3 regions of the Pantoea sp. Ep11b genome follow, and region 3 is predicted to be linked to each of the others. Evidence: predicted binding sites of a transcription regulator. Region 3 holds the regulator's gene; each other region holds the start of a gene.
The links. The regulator ArgR, encoded in region 3, controls arginine synthesis, uptake and breakdown. The targets are predictions, from matches to a motif close to ANTGAATAAAAATACANT.

Region 1 (9,709 bases), 940 kb from region 3:
ATGAATAAATGGGTCATGAGCGCGCTACATTCTAGCGGCAGCAGCGGCCGTTGTCTTTAAGATTCAGGAGAGTGCATGGAGTTCAGTGTAAAAAGCGGAAGCCCGGAAAAACAGCGCAGTGCCTGCATTGTCGTTGGCGTTTTCGAACCGCGTCGTCTGTCACCGATTGCCGAGCAGCTGGATAAAATCAGCGACGGCTACATCAGCGCCCTGCTGCGCCGCGGCGAGCTGGAAGGAAAAGTGGGCCAGACACTGCTGCTGCATCATGTGCCAAATATCCTGTCTGAGCGTATTCTGCTGATTGGCTGCGGTAAAGAGCGCGAGCTGGATGAGCGTCAGTACAAGCAGGTGATCCAGAAAACCATTAATACGCTCAACGACACCGGTTCGATGGAGGCGGTCTGCTTCCTGACCGAGCTGCACGTTAAAGGCCGTAATACGTACTGGAAAGTGCGTCAGGCGGTGGAGACCTCAAAAGAGGCGCTCTACAACTTTGATCAGCTTAAGAGCAACAAAGCAGAGCCGCGTCGTCCGCTGCGCAAACTGGTCTTCAACGTGCCGACCCGCCGTGAACTGACCAGCGGTGAACGGGCAATTCAGCATGGTCTGGCCGTCGCAGCCGGTATGAAAGCCGCGAAAGATCTCGGCAATATGCCACCCAATATCTGCAACGCCGCCTATCTGGCGTCGCAGGCGCGTCAGCTGGCCGATGCCTTCAGCAAAAATGTCACGACCCGGGTGATTGGCGAACAGCAGATGAAAGAGCTGGGCATGAACGCCTATCTCGCCGTCGGTGCCGGTTCGCAGAATGAGTCCCTGATGTCGGTGATCGAATACAAAGGCCATCCGGACGCTGATGCGCGCCCGATTGTGCTGGTGGGTAAAGGGCTGACCTTTGACTCGGGCGGCATCTCCATCAAGCCTGCCGACAGCATGGACGAAATGAAGTATGACATGTGCGGCGCGGCGGCCGTCTATGGCGTGATGCGGATGGTGGCAGAGCTGAACCTGCCGCTGAACGTGGTGGGTGTGCTGGCCGGATGTGAAAACATGCCGGATGGCCGCTCAATGCGTCCGGGCGATGTGCTGACCACCATGTCGGGCCAGACGGTCGAAGTGCTCAACACCGATGCCGAAGGCCGTCTGGTGCTGTGTGACGCGCTGACCTATGTCGAACGTTTCGATCCGGAAGTGGTGATCGACGTGGCAACGCTGACCGGTGCCTGCGTAATCGCGCTGGGTCATCACATCAGCGGCCTGCTGTCGAACCACAATCCGCTGGCGCATGAGCTGATCAGCGCCTCGGAGCAGTCGGGCGACCGCGCCTGGCGTCTGCCGATGGCGGATGAGTTCCAGGAGCAGCTGGAGTCCAACTTCGCCGATATGGGTAACATTGGCGGCCGTCCTGGCGGCGCGATTACCGCAGCCTGCTTCCTGGCCCGCTTTGCCCGTAAATATAACTGGGCGCACCTGGATATCGCCGGCACCGCCTGGCGCTCCGGCAAGGCCAAAGGCGCGACCGGACGCCCGGTTCCGATGCTGTCGCAGTTCCTGTTGAATCGGGCAGGATTGAACGGCGACGACTAAGCGCCCTCTTTCCTGACCGCAGGGGCGGATCTGATTCCGCCCCTGATCTTCTGATGAGCTAACCGATGAAAAACGCAACCTTCTACGTGCTGGAAACCGATGCCCCCAGTGATGGCCTGAGCGCCGTTGAAGCCCTGGTGTGCGATCTGGCGGAAACACGCTGGCGGGCCGGAAAGCGGGTGTTGATCGCCTGCGAAGATGAGCAGCAGGCCATTCGTCTGGATGAAGCGCTGTGGCAACGACCGGCGAACGCCTTCGTGCCACACAACCTGGCGGGTGAAGGCCCGCGCTATGGCGCGCCCGTCGAACTGGCCTGGCCTCAGCGTCGTGGCAGTTCCCCGCGCGACCTGCTGATTAGCCTGCTGCCCCACTTCGCAGATTTTGCTACTGCTTTCCATGAAGTGATAGACTTCGTTCCTCACGAGGACGCTCTCAAACAACTGGCGCGCGACCGCTACAAAGCGTATCGCAGCGTTGGATTCCAATTGAATACGGCAGCGCCACCACAGCCGCAAAGACATAGCAGAAATGGAAAAGACATATAACCCGCAAGATATCGAGCAGCCGCTTTACGAGCATTGGGAAAAGCAGGGCTACTTCAAACCGAATGGCGATACCAGCCAGGAAAGCTTTTGCATCATGATCCCGCCGCCGAACGTCACCGGTAGCTTGCACATGGGTCACGCCTTCCAGCAAACCATCATGGACACCATGATCCGTTACCAGCGCATGCAGGGGAAAAACACCCTGTGGCAGGCGGGTACCGACCACGCGGGCATCGCCACGCAGATGGTGGTTGAGCGCAAAATTGCGGCTGAAGAGGGTAAAACGCGCCAGGATTATGGCCGCGACGCCTTCATCGACAAAATCTGGCAGTGGAAAGCCGAGTCTGGCGGCACCATCACCCGTCAGATGCGCCGTCTGGGTAACTCCGTCGACTGGGAGCGCGAACGCTTCACAATGGACGAAGGGCTCTCCAATGCGGTTAAAGAGGTGTTTGTTCGCCTCTATAAAGAGAACCTGATCTACCGTGGCAAACGCCTGGTGAACTGGGATCCGAAACTGCGCACGGCGATCTCCGATCTGGAAGTGGAAAACCGCGAGAGCAAAGGCTCAATGTGGCACATCCGCTACCCGCTGGCTGACGGCGCAAAAACGGCCGATGGCAAAGATTATCTGGTCGTCGCCACGACTCGCCCGGAAACCCTGCTGGGCGATACCGGCGTGGCCGTTAACCCGGAAGATCCGCGCTACAAAGATCTGATTGGTAAATTTGTGATGCTGCCGCTGGTGGGCCGTCTGATCCCGATCGTCGGTGACGAACACGCCGACATGGAAAAAGGCACCGGCTGCGTCAAGATCACCCCGGCGCATGACTTCAACGACTACGAAGTAGGCCGTCGTCATCGCTTACCGATGATCAACATCCTGACGTTCGACGGTGATATCCGCGAACGCGCGCAGGTCTATGACACCAACGGTGAAGCAAGCGACGCCTGCTCTGACGAGATCCCGGCCGCCTTCCAGAAAATGGAACGCTTCGCCGCGCGGAAAGCGATTGTCGCCGCCGTCGATGCGCTGGGCCTGCTGGATGAGATCAAGCCTCACGACCTGACCGTGCCTTACGGCGATCGTGGCGGCGTGGTCATCGAACCGATGCTGACCGACCAGTGGTATGTGCGCACTGCCCCGCTGGCGAAAGTCGCGGTTGAAGCGGTTGAGAACGGCGACATCCAGTTCGTGCCGAAGCAGTATGAAAACATGTACTTCTCCTGGATGCGCGATATTCAGGACTGGTGTATCTCCCGTCAGCTCTGGTGGGGTCATCGCATCCCGGCGTGGTATGACGAGAACGGCAACGTCTATGTTGGCCGCACCGAAGAGGAAGTCCGTGCAGAGAACAACCTGGCCGCCGATGTGGCGCTGCGTCAGGATGATGACGTGCTGGATACCTGGTTCTCCTCAGGCCTGTGGACCTTCTCCACCCTGGGCTGGCCGGAAAACACCGAAGCGCTGCGCACCTTCCACCCGACCAGCGTGCTGGTCAGCGGCTTCGACATCATCTTCTTCTGGATTGCCCGCATGATCATGCTGACCATGCACTTCATCAAAGATGAAAACGGCAAACCGCAGGTGCCTTTCAAAACCGTCTACATGACCGGTCTGATCCGTGATGAAGAGGGTCAGAAGATGTCGAAATCCAAGGGCAATGTGATTGACCCGCTGGATATGGTTGACGGCATCTCGCTGGAGGCGCTGCTGGAAAAACGCACCGGCAACATGATGCAGCCGCAGCTGGCTGAGAAGATCCGCAAACGTACCGAGAAGCAGTTCCCGGACGGCATCGAGCCATCAGGCACCGATGCGCTGCGTTTCACCCTGGCGGCGCTGGCCTCTACCGGCCGCGACATCAACTGGGACATGAAGCGCCTGGAAGGGTATCGCAACTTCTGTAACAAGCTGTGGAACGCCAGCCGCTTTGTGCTGATGAACACCGAAGATCAGGATTGCGGACAGAATGGCGGTGAGATGACGCTGTCGCTGGCCGATCGCTGGATCCTGACCGAGTTCAACAACACGGTTAAAGCGTACCGCGAAGCGCTGGACAGCTATCGCTTCGATATCGCCGCCAACATCCTGTATGACTTCACCTGGAACCAGTTCTGTGACTGGTATCTGGAGCTGACCAAGCCGGTGATGAACAGCGGCAGCGAAGCGGAACTGCGCGGCACCCGTCATACGCTGGTGCATGTGCTGGAAGCGCTGCTGCGCCTGGCGCACCCGATCATTCCGTTTATCACCGAAACCATCTGGCAGCGTGTGAAAGTGCTGAAAAACATCAGCGACGACACCATCATGCTGCAGCCGTTCCCGCAGTACGATGCGGCGAAAGAGGATGCCGAAGCGAAAGCGGATATCGAGTGGATGAAGCAGGCGATCGTGGCGGTGCGTAATATCCGTGCTGAAATGAACATCGCGCTGAGCAAACCGCTGGATGTGCTGCTGCGTGACTGCTCCCCTGCCGCGCTGCGTCGCGTCGAAGCGAACCGCAACTTCCTGTCGCGCCTGGCGCGTCTGGAAAGCCTGACCATTCTGCCTGCGGGCGAGAAAGGCCCGGTGTCGGTGACCAAGCTGGTCGAAGGCGCAGAACTGCTGATCCCGATGGCGGATCTGGTGGATAAAACCGCCGAGCTGGAGCGTCTGGCGAAAGAGCTGGTCAAGCTGGAGGTGGAGATTGAGAAGATCGAGACCAAGCTGGCGAACGAAGGCTTTGTTTCGCGCGCCCCGGAAGCGGTGGTCGCGAAAGAGCGCGAGCGCGTAGCCGAACTGCAGCAGTCAAAAGCAAAACTGATTGAACAGCAGGCGGTCATTGCGGCATTGTAAGCGTCTTAGCTGACAGCTTATTCATAAAGCCGGGCTTGCCCGGCTTTTTTATTGACCTCGTACAAATCCGGAAGAGATGATGACGACCAGCGCCAACCCGCTTTCTGACCTCCAGGTGCGGCCGATTACTGCCGCCGATAATCCGCATATTGCTCAGGTGATCCGCGATGTGTCCGCCGAGTTCGGCCTGACGGCGGACAAAGGCTATACCGTCTCCGATCCCCAGCTCGACCAGCTGTTCGAGCTTTACAGTGCCGAACAGAGCGCCTACTGGATTATTGAGTATCAGGGTAACGTCGTTGGCGGCGGTGGCGTGGCGCCTCTCGCCTGCAGCGCGCCCGACATCTGCGAACTGCAGAAGATGTATTTTCTGCCTGCCGTGCGCGGTCAGGGTCTGGCGCGCGAGCTGGCGCTGCGGGCGATGGAACATGCACGCCGTCACGGCTTCCGCCGCTGCTATCTGGAAACCACCGCCAGCCTGACGCGGGCGATTAAACTTTATGAGTCGCTGGGCTTTGAGCATATCGACGGCGCGATGGGCTGCACCGGCCATGTCGACTGCGAAGTGCGGATGCTGAAAGTGTTGTGAAACAGGGGCTGAACGCCCCGCTGATGTCGCAGAGTCAGAATGCCGGTACGCCGCTGTGAAAGCGCAGTTCGTTGTCCGGCTCGCTGATTAACCGCCCTTCTGTGATGCCAATCGCCTGCACCCGTGGCGTGATATCTTTCGCCGCGATCTGCGCCGCCAGGGTCAGATAGTCCTGATAGTGCCGCGCCTCAGAGCGCAGCAGCGACAGATAGAATTTCGCCAGCTCATCATCAAGATAAGGAGCCAGACTGGCGAAACGCTCGCAGGAGCGCGCCTCGATATAGGCGCCACAAATCAGTTTATCCACCAGCGTTTCCGGCTCATGGGTGGTGACTTCACGCAGCAGCGATTTGGCGTAGCGGCTGGAGGTGATCTTCTGATAGACCAGCCCGCGCGACTGCATAATTTCCCACACCTGATAGAAGTGATGCAGCTCCTCTTTAATCAGCAGCACCATCTTCTCAACCAGATCATCCGCCCACGGCAGCGCGTTACGCACGATGATGCGTTTGGTCAGGTTTCTGTGGGCGTTGATAAAGTCGCTGTCGCCATCTTCGCGAAAGATAAAATCTTCATAGGGCTTCAGCCACGCCAGAATCGCGTCGCCGCTGGGTTTGTCAGCCACATATTTGCGGATCAGCCAGACCGCGGTCTGGGCGGCTTTCAGCTCGCAGACCAGATGATCAGTTAACAGCAGGGTCAGATTTTCCGGCTTGCGCGCCTCATCAATCCAGGCCTGGGGCGTGCGGCAGTGCAGAAACTGATAGATAGGTTCTAATAAAGGTGCGTAGTTCATGATGTTAAATGGCGTGGCAGAGGTGACAGGCGGAGAAATCTCCGCCCCGGCTACTTAGTGGCGAACACCATTATCATCTTCATCTTCAATGGCGTCATCTTCATCTTCGGCATCGGGATCTTCGAAATAGGTGCCCCAGCCGTCATAATCGACGTTGTACTTGCCGATCAGGTTGACCAGCTGCTCAACCTGCGCATCGATCAGTTCCGGATTCAGCGCGGATTCGCTGATGATGTCCACGCACATTACCGTGGTGCCATCTTCCAGCTCCAGCTCTTCCGGCTCGGTCACTTCATAACCCAGCTTGAACGCGTCGACGGCGGCTTTTTCCAGTGAGTCAAAGTTATTGCAGGAGAGATGATGCTCGATGGTATAGAGCGCATCAGGATCGCTGCCATCCTCCAGCAGCTCTTCGATGATCTGCCGTGTCTCTTCCTGCTGCTCTTCCAGTAATGCTTCATATGCCATGACGATGTCCTCTCTGAGTTCGGCAATAAACAATTATTTTCCCACACTGCCTGTCGCGCCACTACACAAAACGAAAAGTTTATTCGCCCCCGCACTTGAAAATGAATATTCATACGGTTAGATTGAATTTTAATTCACTTTAATGCTTACCGGAGCGTTGTATGAGTCAGCTGTATCAGCGTCATTTTCTCAGACTTCTGGATTTTACCCCCGCCGAAATCGATCACCTGCTCTCTCTTTCCGCTGAATTAAAACAGGCGAAAAAAAGCGCCAGCGAAGTGCAGTATCTGAAAGGCAAAAACATCGCGCTCATCTTCGAAAAAGACTCGACCCGTACCCGTTGCTCTTTCGAAGTTGCCGCTTACGATCAGGGTGCTAACGTCACCTATCTTGGCCCGAGCGGCAGTCAGATCGGCCATAAAGAGTCGATGCGCGACACCGCCCGCGTCCTGGGCCGGATGTACGATGGCATCCAGTATCGCGGCTACGGTCAGGCACTGGTGGAAACGCTGGCTGAACATGCCGGCGTGCCGGTGTGGAACGGTCTGACTACCGAGTTTCATCCGACCCAGCTGCTGGCCGACCTGCTGACGATGCAGGAACATCTGCCGGGTAAAAAACTCAGCGAGATGACGCTGGTTTATGTCGGTGATGCGCGCAACAACATGGGAAATACCATGCTGGAAGCCGCCGCTCTGGTTGGTCTTGATCTGCGTCTGGTGGCCCCGAAGAGCTGCTGGCCGGAGGATGAACTGGTGGCGCAGTGCCGCGAAGTGGCACAGCAGACCGGCGGAAAGATTACCCTCACCGACGACATTGCCAGTGGCGTGAAAGGCGCGGATTTCATCTACACCGATGTCTGGGTGTCGATGGGCGAAGCTAAAGAGGTCTGGGCCGGGCGGATTGCCCTCCTGCGTGACTATCAGGTCAACCGGGCGATGCTCGACCTGACCGGCAACCCGCAGGTGAAATTCCTGCACTGCCTGCCCGCTTTCCATGACGATCAGACCACGCTGGGCCAGCAGATGGCGGAACAGTACGATCTGCCCAACGGCATGGAAGTCAGCGACGAGGTCTTTGAGTCGCCGCACAGCATCGTCTTCGATCAGGCCGAAAACCGCATGCACACCATCAAAGCGGTGATGGTGGCAACGCTGGGCCAGCGCTGACAGGACGCCGCAGGGCGCTGTCTCCACCGGACAGCGTCCGCCACACTCGCCATGCCCCGCTGCCGGACACGCGCCGGCAACCGCCCCGCAAACGTTTTCCTCTTGCTGCCCTGCGACGAACGGGTATAATGCGGCCCAATTTGCCGGAGGAAATATGCGACAGCACAGCGGACAATTTGATGCTCAATCACGCCTGACCGCAGGCGGTGCTGCTGTTTCTTTCGGTCATCGACCCGATCTTAAAAAGCCCCTTAAGCAGGGGCTTTTTTTTGTCCGCAATCCGGCCGCGCAGAGGAGAGAGCTATGGCTAACCCGCTATATCGCAAGCACATTATTTCAATTAACGACCTCAGTCGCGAAGAGCTGGAACTGGCGCTGCAGACGGCGGCGCAGCTCAAGGCCCATCCGCAGCCGGAACTGCTGAAGCACAAGGTGATCGCCAGCTGCTTCTTTGAGGCGTCCACCCGCACCCGCCTGTCGTTTGAAACCGCGATCCATCGGCTCGGCGCGTCGGCGGTCGGCTTTGCTGACGGCAGCAATACCTCGCTGGGCAAGAAAGGGGAAACCCTGGCCGACACCATTTCGGTCATCAGCACCTATGTGGATGCGATTGTAATGCGTCATCCGCAGGAAGGCGCGGCCCGGCTGGCGACCGAGTTTTCTGGCGGCATCCCGATCCTCAACGCCGGTGACGGTGCGAACCAGCATCCGACCCAGACGCTGCTGGATCTCTTCACTATCCAGGAGACCCAGGGCCGTCTGAATCAGCTGAATGTGGCGATGGTCGGCGACCTGAAATATGGCCGTACTGTCCACTCCCTGACCCAGGCGCTGGCGAAGTTTGAAGGCAACCGCTTCTTCTTTATTGCGCCCGATGCGCTGGCGATGCCCGCCTACATTACCGATATGCTGGATGAGAAGCAGATCCCCTGGTCACGCCACGACAGCTTCGAAGAGGTGATGCCGCAGCTCGACATCCTCTACATGACGCGGGTACAGAAAGAGCGGCTCGACCCCTCAGAGTATGCCAACGTCAAAGCGCAGTTCATCCTGCGGGCGACCGATCTCGGGACGGCGCGCGACAACATGAAAGTGCTGCACCCGCTGCCGCGTATCGATGAGATCACCACCGATGTCGATAAGACCCCCTACGCCTGGTATTTCCAGCAGGCGGGTAACGGCATCTATGCGCGCCAGGCTCTGCTGGCACTGGTTTTAAACAGCGAACCCGCCCTGTAAGGAGAGACCCCATGACTCAGGACAACAAATTGCAGGTCGAAGCGATCAAGCGCGGCACGGTTATCGACCATATCCCGGCGCAGATCGGCTTTAAACTGCTCTCTCTGTTCCGGCTGACCGAAACGGATCAGCGCATTACCATCGGCCTGAACCTGCCATCCGGTGAGATGGGCCGCAAGGATCTGATCAAGATTGAGAACACCTTTCTCACTGACGATCAGGTCAATCAGCTGGCGGTCTATGCCCCTCATGCCACGGTCAACCGCATCGATGACTACGAAGTGGTGGCGAAGATCGCCCCGACGCTGCCGGATCACGTTGAGCGCGTGCTGACCTGCCCCAACAGCAACTGTATCAGCCGCAGCGAGCCGGTCTTCTCCAGCTTTGCCGTCAAGCAGCGCGCCGATGATGTGCACCTGAAGTGCAAATATTGCGAGAAAGAGTTCGCCCGCCATGTGGTGCTGGGTCACTGGTAAT
Region 2 (9,709 bases), 320 kb from region 3:
TTTCAGCTGCGGAGCCAGCGCGGTGTAGGTGGTTTCAAAACGCACCTGGTCATTCCCTTTACCGGTTGCGCCGTGGCACAGCGCATCGGCACCCACTTTCAGCGCCAGCTCAACCTGCGCTTTTGCGATGATAGGACGCGCCATTGAGGTGCCCAGCAGGTAGGTGCCTTCATACAGGGCGCCGGTCTGCAGCACCGGATAGACATAGTCGCTGATGAACTCTTCACGCAGGTCAACCACATGGCACTCCGAGGCGCCGGACTGCAGGGCTTTCTTCTCCACACCTTCCAGATCGCCGCGCTCCTGACCGATATCCGCCACAAAAGCGACCACTTCACAGCCGCCGTAGTTCTCTTTCAGCCATGGAATGATGGCTGAGGTATCCAGACCGCCGGAGTAAGCCAGAACGATTTTTTTGATGTTTTGCGTTTGCATTTCGTAATCCTTGAATCAGAGTCGTTAAGCGAGAATCCGGGTGCCAATCGACACGCCGTTAAACAGGTCAGGCAGCCGCTCGGCGTGACGCCAGCTGGCAATATCCACCGGGCGGCCCAGGGTACGCGCCGCATCAAGCGCAGCGTGTACCTTCACAATCATGCCATCGGTGATAATGCCCTGGGTAATCAGCTGTTCAGCTTTATCGGCCGTCATCTCTTCAATGCGCTGGCCTTTACCGTCGAGAATACCACTGACGTCAGACAGCAGAACCAAATCCGCGCCCAGCGTCGAGGCGAGTGCGGTCGCCGCCTGGTCCGCGTTGACGTTCATCAGTTCACCGCTGTCAGTAATACCGATTGAGCTGACTACCGGCAGATAACCGGCCGCCAGCAGGGTGTTCAGCAGAGCCGGATCGCCCGGCATCGCGTGGCCGACATGGCCGAGCTCTTCGTCAAACGGGGTGACGTTGACGATGCCCGCATCACCCAGGCAGAGGCCGACCGCGCGGATACCCGATTTTTTTGCCCATGCCAGCAGGGTTTTGTTAGCGGTGCCCGCCAGCGCACCGGTAATAATGTCGATCTGGTCGGCAGGCGTGACACGCAGGCCGTTTTTCTTCGTCACCGGCAGCGCCAGCTTTTTCATCAGTTCGTCCACCAGGCAACCGCCACCGTGGACAATGATCAGCGGACGCTGATGGGCGCTGCGCCAGGTGAGCAGCGCGTCAAACAGGCGGGCCAGCGCTTCTTCGCTGTCTAACAGCACACCGCCCAGCTTGATAATCAATGGATTGGTCATGGTTTAGTTATCCGTTAAATCAGTGACTGCGTTTCAGGGAAGCCGAACCGGATGTTCAGGCACTGTACCGCCTGCGATGCCGCGCCTTTCAGCAGATTATCTTCGGCGGCCACTACAATCAGATGCTCGCCCTGCATCTCAAAACCGATATCGCAGAAGGGCTGACCCACAACGGCTTTCAGCGCAGGTACGCCCTGCTCATAGAACCGCACCAGCGGTTTATCATCATAGGCACGATGGAACACTGCGGCGACATCATCACGGCTGACACCCGCTTTCAGACGACAGGTAATGGTCGCCAGAATACCGCGAGGGAAACTCCCCAGATGCGGCGTGAAGATCACCGGCGTACCGAGGTGCGCGACAATTTCCGGATGATGGCGATGATTGAACAGGCCGTAAGGCTGCAGGCTGACCTCGCAGAAGCTGGTGCCGACATTGGCTTTACGCCCGGCACCGCTCACGCCGCTGGTGGCATTGATGACCGGCCACTGCGCGTCGTTTAACAGTCCGGCATCCACCAGTGGCTTCAGTGCCAGCTGAGCGGCAGTCGGGTAGCAGCCGGGCACGGCCACCAGCTGCGCCTGCTGAATCTTCTCGTGCTGATATTCCGCCAGGCCGTAAACGGCCTTATCCAGCCACTCGCCATGCTGATGGGTGAAGCCATAGAAGCGGGTGTAGAAGTCGGCGTCGTTGACGCGGAAGGCGCCCGACAGATCGAACACCACGCAACCGGCCTTGAGAAATTCGGGCGCCAGATCGTGGCTGACTTCATGGGCGGTCGCCAGGAACACCACATCCACTTTGCCCGCCCACTCCGCCGCGCTGCTGAGCGGCTGCAGCGGGAGATCCACCACGCCTTTCAGCTGCGGATGGAGGTCGGACAGGCGCTTACCGGCATCAGGGCTTTGCGCGGAAACCGCCAAAGCGGTTATGTTGATATGTGGATGACGATTCAGGAAGGTGGCTAGCTCTGTACCAGCGTAACCACTGGCACCAACGATCAGCGTATTCAACATCAGGCTGTAACCCTTTTTACAGTCGCACATTCCGGGTCGCGGCCTTGCCCCGTTACCCACCCTGTCATCTGCAGCGATTTAAGGTTCCCTTGCAGAGGACGTTAATGTATTTTTATTCACTATTACTGCATGAATATGGATACATCCTAACCCAAGGACCGCCAACAGTGAAGACAAAATTACCGCCTTTTATTGAACTGTACAGCCAGTTAATCGCCACACCCTCGATCAGCGCAACCGATGCCGCACTGGATCAGAGTAATGAAACTTTAATCAGTTTGCTGGCAGGCTGGTTCCGCGACCTCGGCTTCAGCGTTGAAGTGCAGCCGGTGCCAGGAACGCGCAACAAATTTAATATGCTGGCGCGCACCGGTAGCGGCGCGGGCGGCCTGCTGCTGGCGGGTCATACCGACACCGTGCCCTTTGATGATGGCCGCTGGACACGCGATCCTTTTACCCTGACCGAGCACGACAACAAGCTCTATGGTCTGGGCACGGCCGATATGAAAGGGTTCTTCGCCTTTATTCTCGATACGCTGCGCGATGTGGATGTCAGCACGCTGAGTAAGCCGCTCTATATTCTTGCCACGGCGGATGAAGAGACCACCATGGCCGGAGCCAAATATTTTTCTGAATCGACGCAGCTGCGCCCCGACTGCGCCATCATTGGTGAACCGACCTCGCTTAAGCCGGTCCGTGCGCACAAAGGCCATCTGTCGAACGTGATCCGTATCGAAGGAAAATCGGGCCACTCCAGCGATCCGGCGCGTGGCGTTAACGCTATCGAGCTGATGCATGAGTCGATCACCCACCTGATGCAGCTCCGCACGACGCTGCAGGAGCGCTATCACCACGATGGCTTTGCCATCCCCTATCCCACCATGAATTTCGGTCATATTCATGGCGGTGATGCGGCGAACCGTATCTGCGCCTGCTGTGAACTGCACATGGATATCCGTCCGCTGCCCGGCCTGTCGCTTGGCGATCTCGACGGGCTGCTGAATGAGGCGCTGGCCCCGGTCAGCGCCCGCTGGCCAGGGCGTGTCACCGTGGCCGAGCTGCATCCGCCAATCCCGGGTTATGAGTGTCCGGCTAATCATGAGCTGGTCAGTGTGGTCGAAAAACTGCTGGGCACGCCTACCGAAATCGTTAACTACTGCACCGAAGCGCCGTTTATTCAGCAGCTCTGTCCGACGCTGGTACTGGGGCCAGGTTCAATTAATCAGGCACATCAGCCAGATGAGTTTATCGATACGGCATTTATTAAGCCGACGCGGGCGCTTATCAGTCAGGTTGTGCAGCATTTTTGTCACTGATTAACAGCAAATGGGGCATTTCACTGCAATAACAGCAAAATGCCCCCTCAATCTGCGGGATTTAACAATAAGAATAACTTATCCCGCTTCACTCCCCATAAATACCAATAATTCCCGTTATTTAGCCGCTACTTCGCCGCACTTTATCTCATTTGACGAATGCAACATTACGTGGCTAGATACAAGACGATGTTATACCCACCGGGTGATTATCCAGAGCGTTTCAGAAAGCGGACAGGCGGCAACGGCGCCGGTTCCCCTCCGTGAGCCGGGAACAACACGTTGCTGATTTTCGGCTGCCTGAAAGGTCGGGTGTAGAAGTTTTTCAAGACGATAAGGGTGTCAGGGTCCAATGAACGAACAATATTCCGCAATGCGAAGTAATGTCAGTATGCTCGGCAAACTGCTCGGGGATACGATTAAGGATGCACTGGGCGAGAACATCCTCGACCAGGTGGAAACCATCCGTAAGCTCTCCAAGTCATCCCGCGCAGGCAATGACACTCATCGTAAAGAACTGCTCAATACGCTGCAGAACCTCTCCAACGAGGAGCTCCTGCCGGTGGCGCGCGCGTTCAGCCAGTTCCTTAATCTGACTAACGTAGCGGAGCAGTATCAGACCATCTCGCAGAGTGGCGAGGGTGAGAACCATCCTGAACTGCTGAAAAAGACCTTTGATACCCTGAAGCAGCAGAAAGATATTCGCGAAAGCGACATCCTGACGGCGATTGAGTCGCTGTCGCTGGAGCTGGTGCTGACTGCCCACCCGACCGAAATCACCCGCCGCACGCTGATCCACAAGCTGGTTGAGGTCAACAGCTGCCTGAAACAGCTCGATCACAGCGATGTCTCCGACTACGAACGTAATCAGATCATGCGCCGTCTGCGCCAGCTGGTCGCCCAGGCGTGGCATACCGATGAGATCCGTAAATATCGCCCTACCCCGATCGACGAAGCGAAATGGGGCTTTGCCGTGGTGGAAAACAGCCTGTGGGAAGGCGTTCCCGCCTTTCTGCGTGAACTGAACGAGCAGGTCGAAGAGGCGTTCGGCATCAGACTGCCGGTCGATTTCGTGCCGGTTCAGTTCACCTCCTGGATGGGCGGTGACCGCGACGGCAATCCGAATGTGACGGCGTCGATTACCCGTCATGTGATGCAATTAAGCCGCTGGAAAGCCACCGACCTGTTCCTGCGCGATATTGGCGTGCTGATCTCTGAGCTGTCGATGTCAGAGTGCAGCGAAGAGATCCGCGAACTCAGCGGCGATCCGGAGGCGCTGGAACCCTATCGAGTGATTCTGAAACGCCTGCGCAGCCAGCTGATGAACACGCAGTCGTTCCTGGAGCATCGCCTGAAAGGGGAACGCCTGCCGCGTCCGGCCGACCTGCTGGTGTCTAACGACCAGCTGTGGGATCCGCTGTTCGCCATCTATCAGTCCCTGCAGAAGTGCGGCATGGGCATCATCGCTAACGGCCAGCTGCTCGATACGCTGCGCCGCGTGAAATGTTTTGGCGTGCCGCTGGTGCGTATCGATCTGCGCCAGGAGAGCACCCGTCACACTGAAGCGATTGCAGAAGTGACCCGCTACCTGGGCCTGGGCGATTACGAGAGCTGGTCCGAAGCGGATAAGCAGGCTTTCCTGATCCGTGAACTGAACTCCAAACGTCCGCTGCTGCCCCGCAACTGGGAACCAGGCGATGAAACGCGTGAAGTGCTGGAGACCTGTCGCGTCGCGGCCGAAGCGCCACAGGGCTCTATCGCCGCCTATGTCATTTCGATGGCGAAAACCCCCTCTGACGTGCTGGCCGTTCACCTGCTGCTGAAAGAAGCCGGTATCAGCTATGCGATGCCGGTGGCGCCGCTTTTCGAAACGCTGGATGACCTGAACAACGCTAACGACGTCATGAGCCAGCTGCTGAGCATCGACTGGTATCGCGGCTTTATTCAGGGCAAGCAGATGGTGATGATTGGCTACTCTGACTCGGCGAAAGATGCCGGTGTGATGGCCGCCAGCTGGGCGCAGTATCAGGCGCAGGATGCCCTGATCAAAACCTGCGAGAAAGCCGGGATCTCCCTGACGCTGTTCCACGGACGCGGAGGCAGCATTGGCCGTGGCGGTGCGCCTGCTCATGCAGCACTGCTGTCACAACCACCGGGCAGCCTGCGTGGCGGTCTGCGCGTGACCGAACAGGGTGAGATGATCCGCTTTAAGTATGGATTACCTGAGGTGACTATCGCCAGCCTGTCGCTCTACACCGGCGCGATTCTGGAAGCGAACCTGATGCCGCCGCCGGAGCCGAAACGCGAATGGCGCGACATTATGAATCAGCTCTCGGCTGACTCCTGCGCGATGTACCGCGGTTACGTGCGTGAAAATGCTGATTTCGTGCCCTATTTCCGTTCGGCCACGCCGGAACAGGAGCTGGGTAAACTGCCACTGGGCTCGCGTCCGGCCAAGCGCCGGCCAACCGGCGGCGTGGAGTCGCTGCGTGCTATTCCCTGGATCTTCGCCTGGACGCAGAACCGCCTGATGCTGCCCGCGTGGCTGGGGGCCGGTGCGGCTCTGCAGCAGGCGATGGCGGCAGGCCATCAGGATCAGCTTGAGGCGATGTGCCGCGACTGGCCGTTCTTCTCTACCCGTCTGGGGATGCTGGAGATGGTCTTCTCGAAAGCGGACCTGTGGCTGGCGGAATACTATGATCAGCGCCTGGTGGATAAATCGCTCTGGCCGCTGGGCAAACAGCTGCGCGATCAGCTTGATGCGGATATCAAAGCAGTGCTGACCATCGCCAACGACTCGCACCTGATGGCTGACCAGCCGTGGATTGCCGAGTCGATCGCGCTGCGTAACGTCTATACCGACCCGCTTAACGTCCTGCAGGCGGAATTGCTGCATCGTTCACGCGCCCAGGAAGCGCGCGGCGAAGAGCCGGATGCCCGCGTGGAGCAGGCACTGATGGTCACCATCGCCGGTGTTGCCGCCGGGATGCGTAACACCGGTTAATCCGGCGCTGATGAGCGTCGGCGGGCAGTGATAAAAAAAAGTCGGGCGATGCCCGACTTTTTTATTGTCTGCGCGTGGCGCGATTATGCCGCCGCAGCAGCAGGCCGTACGCCCAGGGTGTGGCAGATGGCGTAACTCATTTCAGCCCGGTTCAGCGTATAGAAATGAAAATCTTTCACCCCCTCGCGCGACAGAATTTTCACCATATCCATGGCGATATTGGCCCCCACCATTTTGCGCGTCTCCGGATCGTTATCCAGCCCGGCAAACATTGCATGCATCCAGCCCGGCACACGCACATTAGTCAGTGTGGCAAAGCGTTGCAGCTGTCTGAAATTGGAGACCGGCAGGATGCCCGGCACGATTTCCACATCAATACCGGTCGCCACACAGCGATCGCGAAAACGTAAGTAGCTTTCCACGTCGAAGAAGAACTGGGTGATCGCCCGGCTGGCGCCCGCATCAATTTTGCGCTTCAGGTTAATCAGGTCAGCCTGGGCGCTTTTTGCTTCGGGATGCACTTCCGGATAGGCGGCGACGGAGATATCAAACTCGCCGACTTCTTTCAGCAGCGACACCAGATCGCTGCCATACATCTCCGGTTTGCCACTGCCGGGCGGCAGATCGCCGCGCAGCGCCACAATATGACGAATGCCATTGTTCCAGTAATCCTGTGCGATAGCGCGCAGCTCGTCACGCGTGGCATCGACACAGGTCAGATGGGGCGCTGCCTCCAGACCGGTACGATCTTTAATGCCTTTGATGATGCTGTGGGTGCGGTCGCGTTCCCCGGAGTTCGCGCCGTAGGTCACAGAAACGAATTTCGGCTTCAGGCTGCTCAGGCGATCGATTGAGCTCCACAGGGTCTCTTCCATTTCGTGGGTACGAGGCGGAAAGAACTCAAAGGAAACATTAATTTGCCCGTTCAGCTCTGCCAGGCTCTGGTTTAGCGCTTCGCGCTGATTAGCATGAAAGAAACTCATCCTGCACCCTCATCGATTAATAACCGGCCTGTAAACATCTACACGTTTAGACGTCCAGAAGTTCAAAATGACGCAATCTGCGTCTGCCGTCAACTTAAAAATAATCAACAGACGTGCGTCATTGTCAGCCAGCGTGAAGGTGGCTGCGCAGGGCAGAGGTAACACATTGAAAACAGGCGCCGAAGCGCCTGAGGAGGCGTTAAAGCAGTTGGGCGAGGCGATTAATGTCTGACTGAATAGCGCCTGCGGTGACATCCCGGCCCGCGCCAGGCCCGCGGATCACCAGCGGGTTATCCCGATACCAGCGACTCTCAATTGCGAAGACGTTATCACACGGCAGCAGCGAGGCCAGCGGATGCTCCGGACGGACCGCTTCGATGCCCACGCGCGCCTTGCCGTTCGCGTCAAAGCGGGCGACGTAACGCAGCACCAGATCCATCTCCTGCGCGGCTTCCAGTCGCTGCAGCATCTGTTCGTTCAGCTCTTCGCCGTTTTCAAAGAAGTGGTCAACCGAACCCTGCTGACAGTTGTCAGGCACCAGCGACTCCACCCGCACCTGATCCGGCTCGATGTTATAGCCCGCCTCACGCGCCAGGATCACCAGCTTACGCATCACATCCTGACCTGAGAGGTCAGCGCGCGGATCAGGCTCGGTTAATCCCTGCTGCCACGCCTGATCCACCAGCTCGGTAAAGGGCACGGTGCCGTCAAACTGCAGGAACAGCCAGGAGAGCGTCCCGGAGAAAATTCCGCTGATGGCCAGAATGGTATCGCCGCTGTCGCGCAGATCGCGCACGGTATAGTTGATAGGCAGACCCGCGCCCACCGTTGCGTTATAGAGCCAGTGACGTCCGGTTTTGGTAAAGGCATCCCGGATCTGCCGCCATGTCTGACTGTCGGAGGCCCCCGCGACCTTGTTGGCACTGATCACATGGAAACCGTGGCTGGCGAAGTCGAGATATTGCTGCGCCAGCGGGGTGCTGGCGGTGACATCCAGCACCACCAGATCATCAAACGGATGGGCGCGCATCCAGAGGAACAGCGACTCCTCATCGCGCTCCACGGCCTCGTCATCAAAGAAGGCGAGCGCCCGGCTGGCATCCAGCCCCTCATAGCTCAGCAGGCTGCGACGGCTGTCCGCCACGCCCGCCAGCAAAAATTCAAAGCCGGTACGCGCTGACAGTGTCTCCTGCTCACGGGCAAACAGCTCCAGCCAGCGCGAACCGATATTGCCTTTGCCAAACAGCATCAGGCCGATGCGCTTTTCAGCACGGAACAGCGACTGATGCAGCCCCTGGATCAGATGCCGGGTCGGCCCGACGCGCAGCACTGCCACCACGCTGATGTGCTCTTCTGACTGCCAGATGAACTCGATCGGCTGATCTTTTAACTGCTGCCAGAAGCGATGGGTATGCAGCGGGTTGCGGGTGACGCCTGCGCCAACCAGCGCCACCAGCGCCAGCCCGTCGCGCAGCTGCAGATGACCCGGTAAACCCGCGTCCTGCAGCAGCGCAAAGGCGCTGTTGACCACTTCGGAGGTATAGCAGAGTTGCAGAAGCTGGCGATCCGGATGCACACCAAATGCCAGCGGACGCAGCTGCGCTCGCTTCAGCAGCAGGTCGATCTCTTTATGCAGGATCGCGAAGTCATGCTGCTCCGGGAGCTGAATCTCGATCAGGCAGACATCGTCATGGCTGGTGACGATCCGCGCACCGGTACCGGAAGCCAGGACGCGTTCAATACGGGTAGACCCCTGCTCCGGCTGATAACTGCAACGCAGCTGCAGATCGATATCGCTGCCGGAGACCGGCTGCAGGGTGCGGGTGTGCAGCACCGGGGCCGCCAGGCGCGCCAGCTCGCTGGCTTCATCCAGCCTTAACAGCGGCAGCAGACAGGCGTCCGAAACTTTACGGGGATCGGCGCTGTAGACGCCCGCCACGTCGCTCCAGATGGTGACACGGCCGACACCCGCCAGCGCACCAATCTGTGTGGCGGAGTAGTCGGAGCCGTTGCGGCCCAGCAGCACCGTTTCACCGGCGTCGTTGCGGCTGATAAATCCGGTGACCACGATGCGCTTGTGAGGATGCTGCGCCAGCAAGGTCTGCAGCAGCGGCCAGGATTTGCCCTCATCCACCTGCGGCTGAGCTGCAC
Region 3 (9,709 bases):
CGCCGCCGCAGAGCGCGCCTTTCCCGCCTGGCGGGCGCTCACCGCAAAAGCACGCTCTGAGATCCTCACACGCTGGTACCAGCTGATTATTGAGAACAAACGCTGGCTGGGCGAGCTAATGACCCTGGAACAGGGCAAGCCTGTGAAAGAGGCGGAAGGTGAAGTCGAGTATGCCGCCAGCTTTATTCAGTGGTTCGCCGAGCAGGCAAAACGGGCCAACGGTGAGATCATTCCGCCCGCGAAACCAGGCTCGCGTATCCTGGCCACCCGCGAACCGATTGGCGTGGTGGCGGCCATTACGCCGTGGAACTTCCCGATGGCGATGCTGACCCGCAAGCTGGGGCCGGCCCTGGCCGCAGGCTGCACCGGCATCATCAAACCTGCCAATAACACGCCGCTCTCCGCCTTTGCGCTGCTGGCGCTGGCGAAGCAGGCGGGCGTACCGGATGGCGTGCTGAATGCGGTGGCCGGTGACACTCACGCCATCAGTGACGCGATTATGGCCAGCCACGTAGTGCGCAAAATCTCATTTACCGGCTCGACGCAGGTGGGCAAGCTGCTGATGCGCAATGCCGCCGAAACCATGAAAAAAGTGTCGATGGAACTGGGCGGTAATGCTCCCTACATCGTGTTTGAGGATGCTGACATTGATGCCGCCGTACAGGGCGCGATCGCTAACAAATTCCGTAACGCGGGCCAGGTGTGCGTCAGCGTGAACCGCTTTTACATTCACAATGCGATCTATGATCGTTTCACGCAGCAGCTGGCGGCCGAGGTCAACAAGCTGAAAGTCGGTAACGGCATGGAAGAGGGCGTGATCGTCGGCCCCCTGATCGACGCCCCGGCGGTGGAAAAGGTGGAGCAGCACGTCAAAGACGCCGTCGCCAGAGGCGGCAAATTACTGGCGGGGGGCGAACGCCATGCTCTGGGCGGCAACTTCTGGCAGCCCACGGTGATCGCCGAAGCCCACGAAGAGATGCAGCTCGCGCAGGAGGAGACGTTCGGCCCGGTGGCAGCCTGTTTCCGTTTTGATGATGAAGAGGATGTCATCCGCCGCGCCAATGCCACGCCGTTCGGTCTGGCCGCCTACTTCTATACCCAGAATCTGCAACGGGTGTTCCGCGTCTCAGCGGCGCTGGAGAGCGGCATGATCGGCATTAACGAATGTGCCGTTTCAACCGAGCTGGCCCCCTTCGGCGGCGTGAAAGAGTCGGGGCTGGGCCGTGAAGGTTCGGTACTGGGGATGGAGGAGTATCTGGAAGTCAAAACGCTCCATCTGGGCGGTTTGGGCTAACGGACAGAAACGGGCGGCAGAGGTCGCCCGCAGACGGAGCATGGGAGCGGTCAGCATGAAAATCGAGCGTTTTGATTTTAATGAAATTGTCGATCAGGCCCATTTCTTCCGCCAGTTCAGCGAGCGATTTGCGCTGGAAGAGCGCCGCATCTGCGATCTGGATGGATTATGGGATGTGGTGACGGGCGACCTGTTACCCATGCCGCTGGAGATTGAATTTATCAATCTGGGCAGGGGGCAGCGACGGCGTTATGGTGCGCTGATTCTGTTGTTCGATGAAGCGGAAGAGGAGCTGGAAGGGCAGCTTCACTTTAACGTCAGATAAAAAAAGGCCCCGGAGAGCGGGGCCAAAGGGTTCGTCATTATTCTGACGAGGAATTACTTATAAAGCTGTGCGGTGATGTGGTAGTTGTCACCGGTACGCGCCTCAATCACTTTGTAGGCGCTGGCACCCTGCGCATCGGCTTTCTGAGAAAGCTCAGCACGGTAATCCATTGGCGCACCCGCTGTGCCACTGATGGTCACGGTTCCCGCAGGCTGCAGATTCTGAGTCTGGTCGCCGGTTACCAGCTGCGCGGCAGATGCGCCGAACGCCATAACGGAAAGCAGGCTGACTGTAGCGATGGTTGTTTTGATATTCATGTTCGTCTCCTCAATATATTCAACAACCTGCGGTTCATCGTAAAGGCGGGTCGTCGATATTTTCAACGCCGTTCAGGCGTCATCATGGTCGGTTATTTGTAAAGTTCAGCGGTGATATGCCAGGTGTTATCCTGGTTGTTTTCAATGATCCGATAGTGACCGGCACCCTGGGCATCCGCTTTCTCTGACAGCACCTGACGGACGTGCGTCTGGTCGCCATTACGGCCACTGATGCTGATGGTCTGGTTCATCGACTGCAAACCCTGCGCTTCCTGATTAGTCACCAGGCTGGCAGCGCCTGCACCCATTGAGATCAGGGAAAGGCCAAGGGCGGCGATAGCTAATTTCATTTTCATAATCAACTCTCCTGCAATATCTGTTTCTGCTTCCGCTCTCCGGCACGGCAGTGTGCGTGTCTGACAAGAGAGGCGGGCTTAATCGGGCTACGTCTTAGTTATAAAGCGCGGCGGTAGCGTGGTAGTTGCCGTTGTTATAAGCCTCAATGACGCGATAGGCTTTTGCGCCCTGCTGATCGGCTTTGTCACTGAGCTGCTGACGGATATCCATTGGTGAACCGGCAACGCCGCTGACGCTGATGGTGCCTGCAGGCTGCAGATTCTGCGCCTGGGCAGCATCGATAGATTCTGCTGCTACAGCGCCAAATGAAAGAGCGGAAAGGATACTCAGAGTGGCGATGGTAGTTTTAACGTTCATAGATATTTCCTCGTCGTCTATTTTTATCTTTCTGGTTTGTGTGATTTGCGTCACGAAAAGAAGTATAGAACTAATAACGATAGAAATTAATATCCCGCTAATAATGTTTTTTTGTGATACTTTATCCTTATGGCTACTTTTAATAACTCAACGTTATAAAAAACGTTTAAAAAATAGCCTTTTCGCCGCTTTCAAGTGCAAAAACAGTGATATAGATCACTTTAACTTTTAGTGCGAAATGCAGGGGTGTTTCAGGCTGGGGTTTGATCTGGATCCGGGCAATGGTGCCGGATTAATGTTGTAAGGCAGCGTAAAATAGCGCAGAAGGCGAAGCAGAAGATGATTTCTGCCCACAGGCGCCGTAATTAAAGCGGTCTGTGGTGCAGGGCCAGGCGGGCAAACCGGAAAGCCGTGGTAAGGCGCGGGAAGCTGACGGCCAGGTCTGTACCGGAAGCCGTCAGTCTGCTATCAGAGTTCCTGCTCAAACAGGTTGAGAATGGCGCTGTGCAACTGCTTCACCGTAAAGTCGCGCGCACGGGTAATAAAAATCGTGTCATCACCGGCAATCGTTCCCAGAATCCCTTCCGATTTACCCAGCGAATCCAGCAAGCGGGCAATCAACTGCGCGGCACCAGGACTGGTATGGATTACCACCAGGGCGTCATTGTAGTCGATATCCAGTACCAGATTTTTCAGCGGGCTGGTGGTGGTCGGTACGCCAAGTTCTGCCGGCAGACAGTAAACCATCTCCATCTTGGCATTGCGGGTACGCACCGCGCCAAACTTCGTCAGCATGCGTGAGACTTTGGACTGATTGATATTCTCAAAGCCCTCATCCTGCAGCGCCTGAACAATCTCGCCCTGGGAACTGAATTTTTCTTCTTTTAATAAGGCTTTGAAAGCCTTAATCAGATCGTCTTGTTTAGATGGGTTTCGCATAGGTTACCAATATATAGAGTGAATAACCGCGCATCCGCCCGCGGCAGAGTGGTGATTATGCATTTAAATGCATTTTTATGCAATCGTTCGATTGGTGAGCGGGGTTCGGGCGGCTGGCGGGCGGCGATAATAGCAAATAAATCCGCTCAGACCAAAACCCCCGTCACAGCCGCAGAAAGCGAAGGTTGCAAAGTTGTTATATTATTGGTGGTGTAGTAACAGAAAACGCACGCAGCCGTTCTCTGTCTGACGACGGCAAGGTTGTCGGTCATTCAGGCGTAATGATAAGTAACTTTTGAATCCGGAGATTAAGTGCGAAAGCACGTAGAATTAACAGCGGATAATTATCATCGCCTGAGCAGTTGATTAAGGTCTGACACAGATAGAATTTCGGCCCATCTCTGCCCCACCTTAATAAGGAGTTAAGAATGAAAGTTGCCGTTCTCGGTGCCGCTGGCGGCATAGGCCAGGCGCTCGCACTTCTGCTCAAAACCCAGCTTCCTGCAGGTTCAGAACTCTCACTGTATGACATCGCGCCGGTTACGCCTGGCGTTGCCGTTGATCTCAGTCATATCCCTACTGCCGTCTCCATTCAGGGATTCAGCGGCGAAGATGCAACACCGGCTTTACAGGGCGCAGACGTGGTATTGATCTCCGCCGGTGTCGCCCGGAAGCCCGGTATGGATCGCGCAGATCTGTTTAATGTGAATGCCGGCATCGTTCGCAACCTGATTGAACAGGTGGCCACGACCGCACCGAAGGCGCTGATTGGTGTCATTACCAATCCGGTTAATACCACCGTGGCTATCGCGGCAGAAGTGCTGAAAAAGCACGGCGTCTACGACAAAAATCGTCTGTTCGGTGTCACAACGCTGGATATCATCCGTGCCAATACTTTTGTGGCGGCGCTGAAGGGCAGGCAACCTGACCAGGTTGAAGTCCCGGTTATCGGCGGGCACTCCGGCGTGACGATCCTGCCGCTGCTGTCTCAGGTTAATGGCGTCAGCTTCAGCGATCAGGAGGTTGCCGATCTGACTAAGCGGATCCAGAACGCCGGAACAGAAGTGGTGGAAGCCAAAGCGGGTGGCGGATCAGCGACGCTGTCGATGGGTCAGGCTGCTGCCCGTTTCGGTCTGTCTCTGGTACGCGCGCTGAATGGCGAGCCGAATGTGGTGGAGTGTGCCTATGTGGAAGGCGAAGGCGAATATGCACGCTTCTTCTCACAGCCGCTACTGCTGGGTAAAAACGGTATTGCGGAACGCAGGCCGATTGGCACGCTGAGCGCGTATGAGCAGCAGGCGCTGTCGGGCATGCTGGAGACGCTGAAGAAAGATATTGCTCAGGGTGAAGCGTTCGTTAAGCAGTAACGCACTCCACAGCGTGAAAACGCCCGGCTCAGCCGGGCGTTTTGCGTTACAGACCGCCAGATTTATAGGCGCGGGCAGCCGGTGTGCCGTTGCTGGCAGGCAGCTTCTTACCCAGCGTTTCCATACGCATCTGGAAGGGCGGGAACGGCATCTCAATACCGTGCTGATCGAACCCACGCAGAATCAGTTGATGCAGTTCATGACGCAGCGGCATCCGGTGTCCCATCTCTGCGGCATGTACGCGCAGTTCAAACAGCTGAATACCCTGCTGCAGATCCACAAGGAAGGCTTCCGGCTGTGGGGTGTCCAGCACATAGCTGCAGCGTTCGGCCGCCTGTATAAGAATGGTGGTGACCTCTTCACTGCTGACTTTAGCCGGGGCCGGGATAGTCAGTACCACGCGCGTGACCGAATCGGACAGCGACCAGTTGATAAACTGCTCCGTGATAAAGGCTTTGTTCGGCACGATAATCTCTTTGCGGTCCCAGTCGGTAATGGTGGTCGCGCGGGTATTGATCCGGGTGATACTGCCGGTCAGGTCACGGATCGTTACGGTGTCGCCGATACGGATCGGTTTTTCAAACAGAATAATCAGACCAGAGATAAAGTTGGCAAAAATCTCCTGCAGACCAAATCCCAGTCCCACACCGAGTGCCGCAACCAGCCACTGCAGCTTCGACCACTCAATCCCGATCATCGAGAACCCAATCAGCCCGCCAACCAGCAGCAGCAGATACTTGGTCAGGGTCGTGATGGCGTAGCCTGTGCCGGGTGTCAGATTCAGGTGCTGCAGCAGCGCCAGTTCAAGCAGCGCGGGCATATTGCGCACCAGCTGGGTAGTGATGATAAACACCAGAATGGCAATCAGCACCGCTCCCAGGGTGATTGGCTGGATCGACTCCACACCCTGCACGGACGTACTGACATCCCACAATTGAATATTCTCCAGGAAGCCAAAGGCGGAGTGGATTTCCGACCAGAGCACAATCACGGAAACCAGGGCAATCAGCGTCAGGATAGAACGCACCAGCCGCAGTGACTGGGCGCTGATCGCATCCAGGTCGATCACCGGCTCTTCGATTTCAATCGCATCGGTGTTCTGAGTGCCTTGCTCTTTCTCTTCTTCGCTGCGCGCCCGATTGGCCAGCATATCGGCGCGGCGCTGACGGGCGCGGTCAAAGCCGAGCCGGCGACGCTGAATCAGCATCCAGCGCCGGATGATGTAGTAGATGACCAGCAACAGGAACCAGATGGCGACGGAGGTTTCCAGACGCGCCAGCAGCGCCTGCGCGGTCGCCAGATATCCCACGGCGGAGGCGAGGGCGGCCATCAGCGGCATGGCGATCATCAGGTTCCATAGCATCCGGTTGACCATGTTCTCGCCGTTCCCCTCTTTATCGAGGTAGAGCGGAATACCGGAACGCTTCAGGCTCACGGTGACAATACTGATTGCCCCACAGATCAGGATAAAGCAGAGACGGCCCAGCGATGCAGAGAACTGGCGATCTTCCAGATTCCCTAAGGCGATCAGCAACATGATCAGCGGCACAATCAGGCCGATGCTCAGCGAATAGTAGCGCATGGCGCGCGCCACCCGGTTCTGCGGCCAGCGGAAATGCACGATAAACAGGCCGTTGGGCCGGGCAAAGGCGGCGCTGATCATAAAGACCCACAGCAGGGGTAGTGTGGCGGTAATGCCATCACCAATCGCCACGGCAATAGGGTAGGGCCAGGCGTTCTGCAGGCCATAGCCCAGCGCCCCCCACAGCACCGGCAGCGGCAGCGCCACCAGAATCGACCAGAACACCGTACGGATGGTCAGGCGGAAGCGATCCTGCGTGACCTTACCGACTTTACTGGCGGAGCGTTCGAGAAATGCATTGAAGTGACGGCGTGAGCTGATACTGAAACCGACCAGCAGCAGCGCGCCAATAATCGGCAGCACCGAATGGCGGCTGGTAAACATCATCGCCATCGCTTTGCCGAGCTGACCCAGGGTGTCCAGCGACAGCAGGCGGGAGAGATCTTTCGCCAGATCCAGCGGGTAGCTCAGGCTGATCGGGCTGACATCGGCGGTCCAGAACAGGTAGCGGTGGGTTGCATCCTTGACCTCGGTCAGCGCGTCCTGCAACTGAGTGTTGCCGACTTTCAGTTTGGTGATCTCCAGGATCAGCGTGTCGCAGCCGGAGATCAGAGAGTTAAGCAGCTCACGCTGGGTGCGGAGCTGGGCATCAAGAATACGTTTCTGATCGGCCGTGTAGGCCTGACCATCGGCCTGGTGTCCTTTACGCAGGGACTCCTGGCGCTCCAGCAGATCTTCGTAGTAAAGACGCTGCACGCGAAGCTGCGCCATCTCATTGTCAATCTGCTGCGATTTCGGCATCTCCGGCAGACGCGCAACCTGCGCGCGCAGCGCTTCCCCCAGCAGGTTCGAGGCGCCCAGCCACTGCGACTGTTCGCGCAGGGTAGAGAGCGCCTGACGGACCTGAATAATCTGGTTGGTGGCAAGGCGCTGCTGCGACGCCACCAGATCCATGCGCTGCGCCTGCTGATTCAGCGCACCAGAGAGTTCGCGGTTGACCCGGAACTGATCGCTGATCGCCGGCGGCAGATCGCCACTGTTTTCGGCCAGCTGTTCGGTGCGCGCCAGCGCAACTTCCGCCTCACGCTGCCGCTGGTCGTTGAGCTGATTGCGCAGCGCCTGCAGATAGTTATCCAGCTGCGTCGCTTTACGCTGATGGACCTCTGCGCGCATCCGCGCCAGCTCCTGACGGTTGTTGGCTGAAAGCTGCGCCAGTTCGAGTTCATCGACGCGCGCTTTGTTGGCGGCGTTTTCAGCCTGGCGGGCCGCCAGTTGCAGCTGACCCTGAGGCGAACTGCTGCTGACGCCCTGTAAGCGGCGTTCGCTCTCTGTCATCGCCCGGCGGGCGTCGGTCTGCTGCTGGGGCAGCTGAGATAAGGAGTCACTGATCTCCCGCGCCCGATCCTGCTCCTGTCGCGCCTGACGACCCTCCTCCAGCAGCTGACTGCTGACCTGCAGGATCTCCTGATCCAGCTCGGCGCTGCTCATATTGCTGCGCACGGTTTTCCCGCTGTCGCTCAATGCGGCAATCTGCTGACGCAGTTCACGCGCCAGACGCGGGAAATCGTCAATGACCTGCTGATATTGCGCGGCGCGCTCCAGTGATTCATCGCGTTCAGAGAGGAAATTCAGGGCAGCTTCGATCGTCTGGATCTGCTCCGCCTGCGTCGGGGAGCTTTTGGCCGATTTGATCTCTTCCAGCTGCTGTTTAAGCTGGCTGGCGTCAGGAAGGCTGGCCGCAGAGGCCGGGCTGCTGAGCCAGAGGCTCAGCAGCAGGAGGAGAATCGGGCGCACAGAGGACTCTCAATTTAGTCAGTGATGACGTCAGACATGTCCGTGGCGACCGGCAGCGCAATTGCCAGCGGCTGGCCGAGACGGGTTTTGCTTTCCGCTTCCAGGCTTTCCGCCAGTTTGACGCGGCCTGGTGCAAACAGGTTGATTACAGTCGAGCCGAGTTTAAAGCGGCCCATCTCCTGACCTTTCAGCAGGACCACCGCGCCTTCATCTTCGGCTGCCGGATAGTGCCAGCGTTTAATCACCCCTTCACGCGGCGGCGTGATAGTGCCCGCCCAGACGGTTTCGATGCTGCCGACGATGGTGGCACCGACCAGGATTTGCACCATCGGGCCGATATCGGTTTCAAAGTAGCAGATCACGCGCTCATTGCGGGCAAACAGGTTCGGGATATTACGCGCGGTCAGTGGGTTGACCGAATAGAGGTCGCCAGGCACATAGATCATCTCGCGCAGGATACCGTTGCACGGCATATGGACGCGGTGATAGTCGCGTGGTGCCAGATAGGTGGTGACGAATTCGCCCTCCACAAAGCGGGCTGCCATGCGCTCATCGCCCGCCAGCAACGCTTCCAGGGAGTAGTGATGACCTTTAGCCTGGAAAATCTGGTCGCCGTCAATGTGACCGAGCTGGCTGATCGCGCCATCTGCGGGCAGGGCGATCAGGCTGGCATCGGCATCGACCGGACGCGCGTCATCTTTCAGCGGACGCACGAAAAAGTCATTAAAGGTGCGATAGCTGGCCGTGTCAGGCTTACGTGCCTCTGCCATGTCTACCTTGTAAAACCAGACAAAGATGTCGATGACCAGTTTGGTTAACCAACCACCGCGGCGACTGGCGCCCCAACCGGCAAGTTCAGTCAGCCATTTCTTCGGGAGAATATGATTCAAGCCGAGTTTTAAACGATCAAACACCTTAGCCTCCTGGCTATTTATGACGTTGTAAAAAAGGGGGCGGATTGTAGCAGTGCCCCGTTCAGATCGCGACTATATCCGATTTCCGGCACGCTGCACGTTCCGTGTGCACGACTGGAATGCACTTCGCAAAATGCAGCGGCTGGTGGGCGCAGAGGCGGTTATACCGGTTAACTCTCACCGTCAGGGAAATTTTTACGCGTTTTTACCTGTGCCATGCTCTCCAGGATACGGTGGTAGTTATCGAAACGGGAGCGGTTGATTTTTCCCTCTTCAACCGCTTCGCGAATGGCGCAGCCCGGATCGCTGCCGTGCTTACAGTCTCGGAATTTACATGCGCCCAGGAAGGCGCGGAACTCGACAAACCCACGGGTCACCTGTTCCGGCTCCAGATGCCATAAACCGAACTCACGCACGCCCGGTGAATCGATCACGTCGCCGCCGTGCGGGAAGTGGTAAAGCC

Region 1: the regulator ArgR is predicted to act here: its motif matches at 6,946-6,963, upstream of argF (ornithine carbamoyltransferase).
Region 2: the regulator ArgR is predicted to act here: its motif matches at 2,359-2,376, upstream of argC (N-acetyl-gamma-glutamyl-phosphate reductase).

Annotation. Positions count from the first base shown of each region.
Region 1 covers NZ_CP160631.1:896,359-906,067, reverse strand. Annotated here, with positions in the region: gene pepA (leucyl aminopeptidase) at 76-1,587, shown strand; gene AB1748_RS04165 (DNA polymerase III subunit chi) at 1,653-2,132, shown strand; gene AB1748_RS04160 (valine--tRNA ligase) at 2,116-4,971, shown strand; gene AB1748_RS04155 (GNAT family N-acetyltransferase) at 5,051-5,560, shown strand; gene AB1748_RS04150 (tRNA-(ms[2]io[6]A)-hydroxylase) at 5,595-6,356, opposite strand; gene rraB (ribonuclease E inhibitor RraB) at 6,411-6,824, opposite strand; gene argF (ornithine carbamoyltransferase) at 6,986-7,993, shown strand; gene pyrB (aspartate carbamoyltransferase) at 8,297-9,232, shown strand; gene pyrI (aspartate carbamoyltransferase regulatory subunit) at 9,244-9,708, shown strand.
Region 2 covers NZ_CP160631.1:275,749-285,457, forward strand. Annotated here, with positions in the region: gene AB1748_RS01380 (argininosuccinate synthase) at 1-435, opposite strand, end outside; gene argB (acetylglutamate kinase) at 460-1,236, opposite strand; gene argC (N-acetyl-gamma-glutamyl-phosphate reductase) at 1,251-2,255, opposite strand; gene argE (acetylornithine deacetylase) at 2,423-3,571, shown strand; gene ppc (phosphoenolpyruvate carboxylase) at 3,924-6,575, shown strand; gene metF (methylenetetrahydrofolate reductase) at 6,659-7,558, opposite strand; gene AB1748_RS01410 (bifunctional aspartate kinase/homoserine dehydrogenase II) at 7,758-9,709, opposite strand, start outside.
Region 3 covers NZ_CP160631.1:3,861,541-3,871,249, reverse strand. Annotated here, with positions in the region: gene AB1748_RS18150 (NAD-dependent succinate-semialdehyde dehydrogenase) at 1-1,294, shown strand, start outside; gene AB1748_RS18145 (hypothetical protein) at 1,350-1,619, shown strand; gene yhcN (peroxide/acid stress response protein YhcN) at 1,673-1,936, opposite strand; gene AB1748_RS18135 (YdgH/BhsA/McbA-like domain containing protein) at 2,029-2,292, opposite strand; gene yhcN (peroxide/acid stress response protein YhcN) at 2,387-2,650, opposite strand; gene argR (transcriptional regulator ArgR) at 3,119-3,589, opposite strand; gene mdh (malate dehydrogenase) at 4,018-4,956, shown strand; gene mscM (miniconductance mechanosensitive channel MscM) at 5,003-8,332, opposite strand; gene asd (archaetidylserine decarboxylase) at 8,347-9,246, opposite strand; gene rsgA (small ribosomal subunit biogenesis GTPase RsgA) at 9,417-9,709, opposite strand, start outside.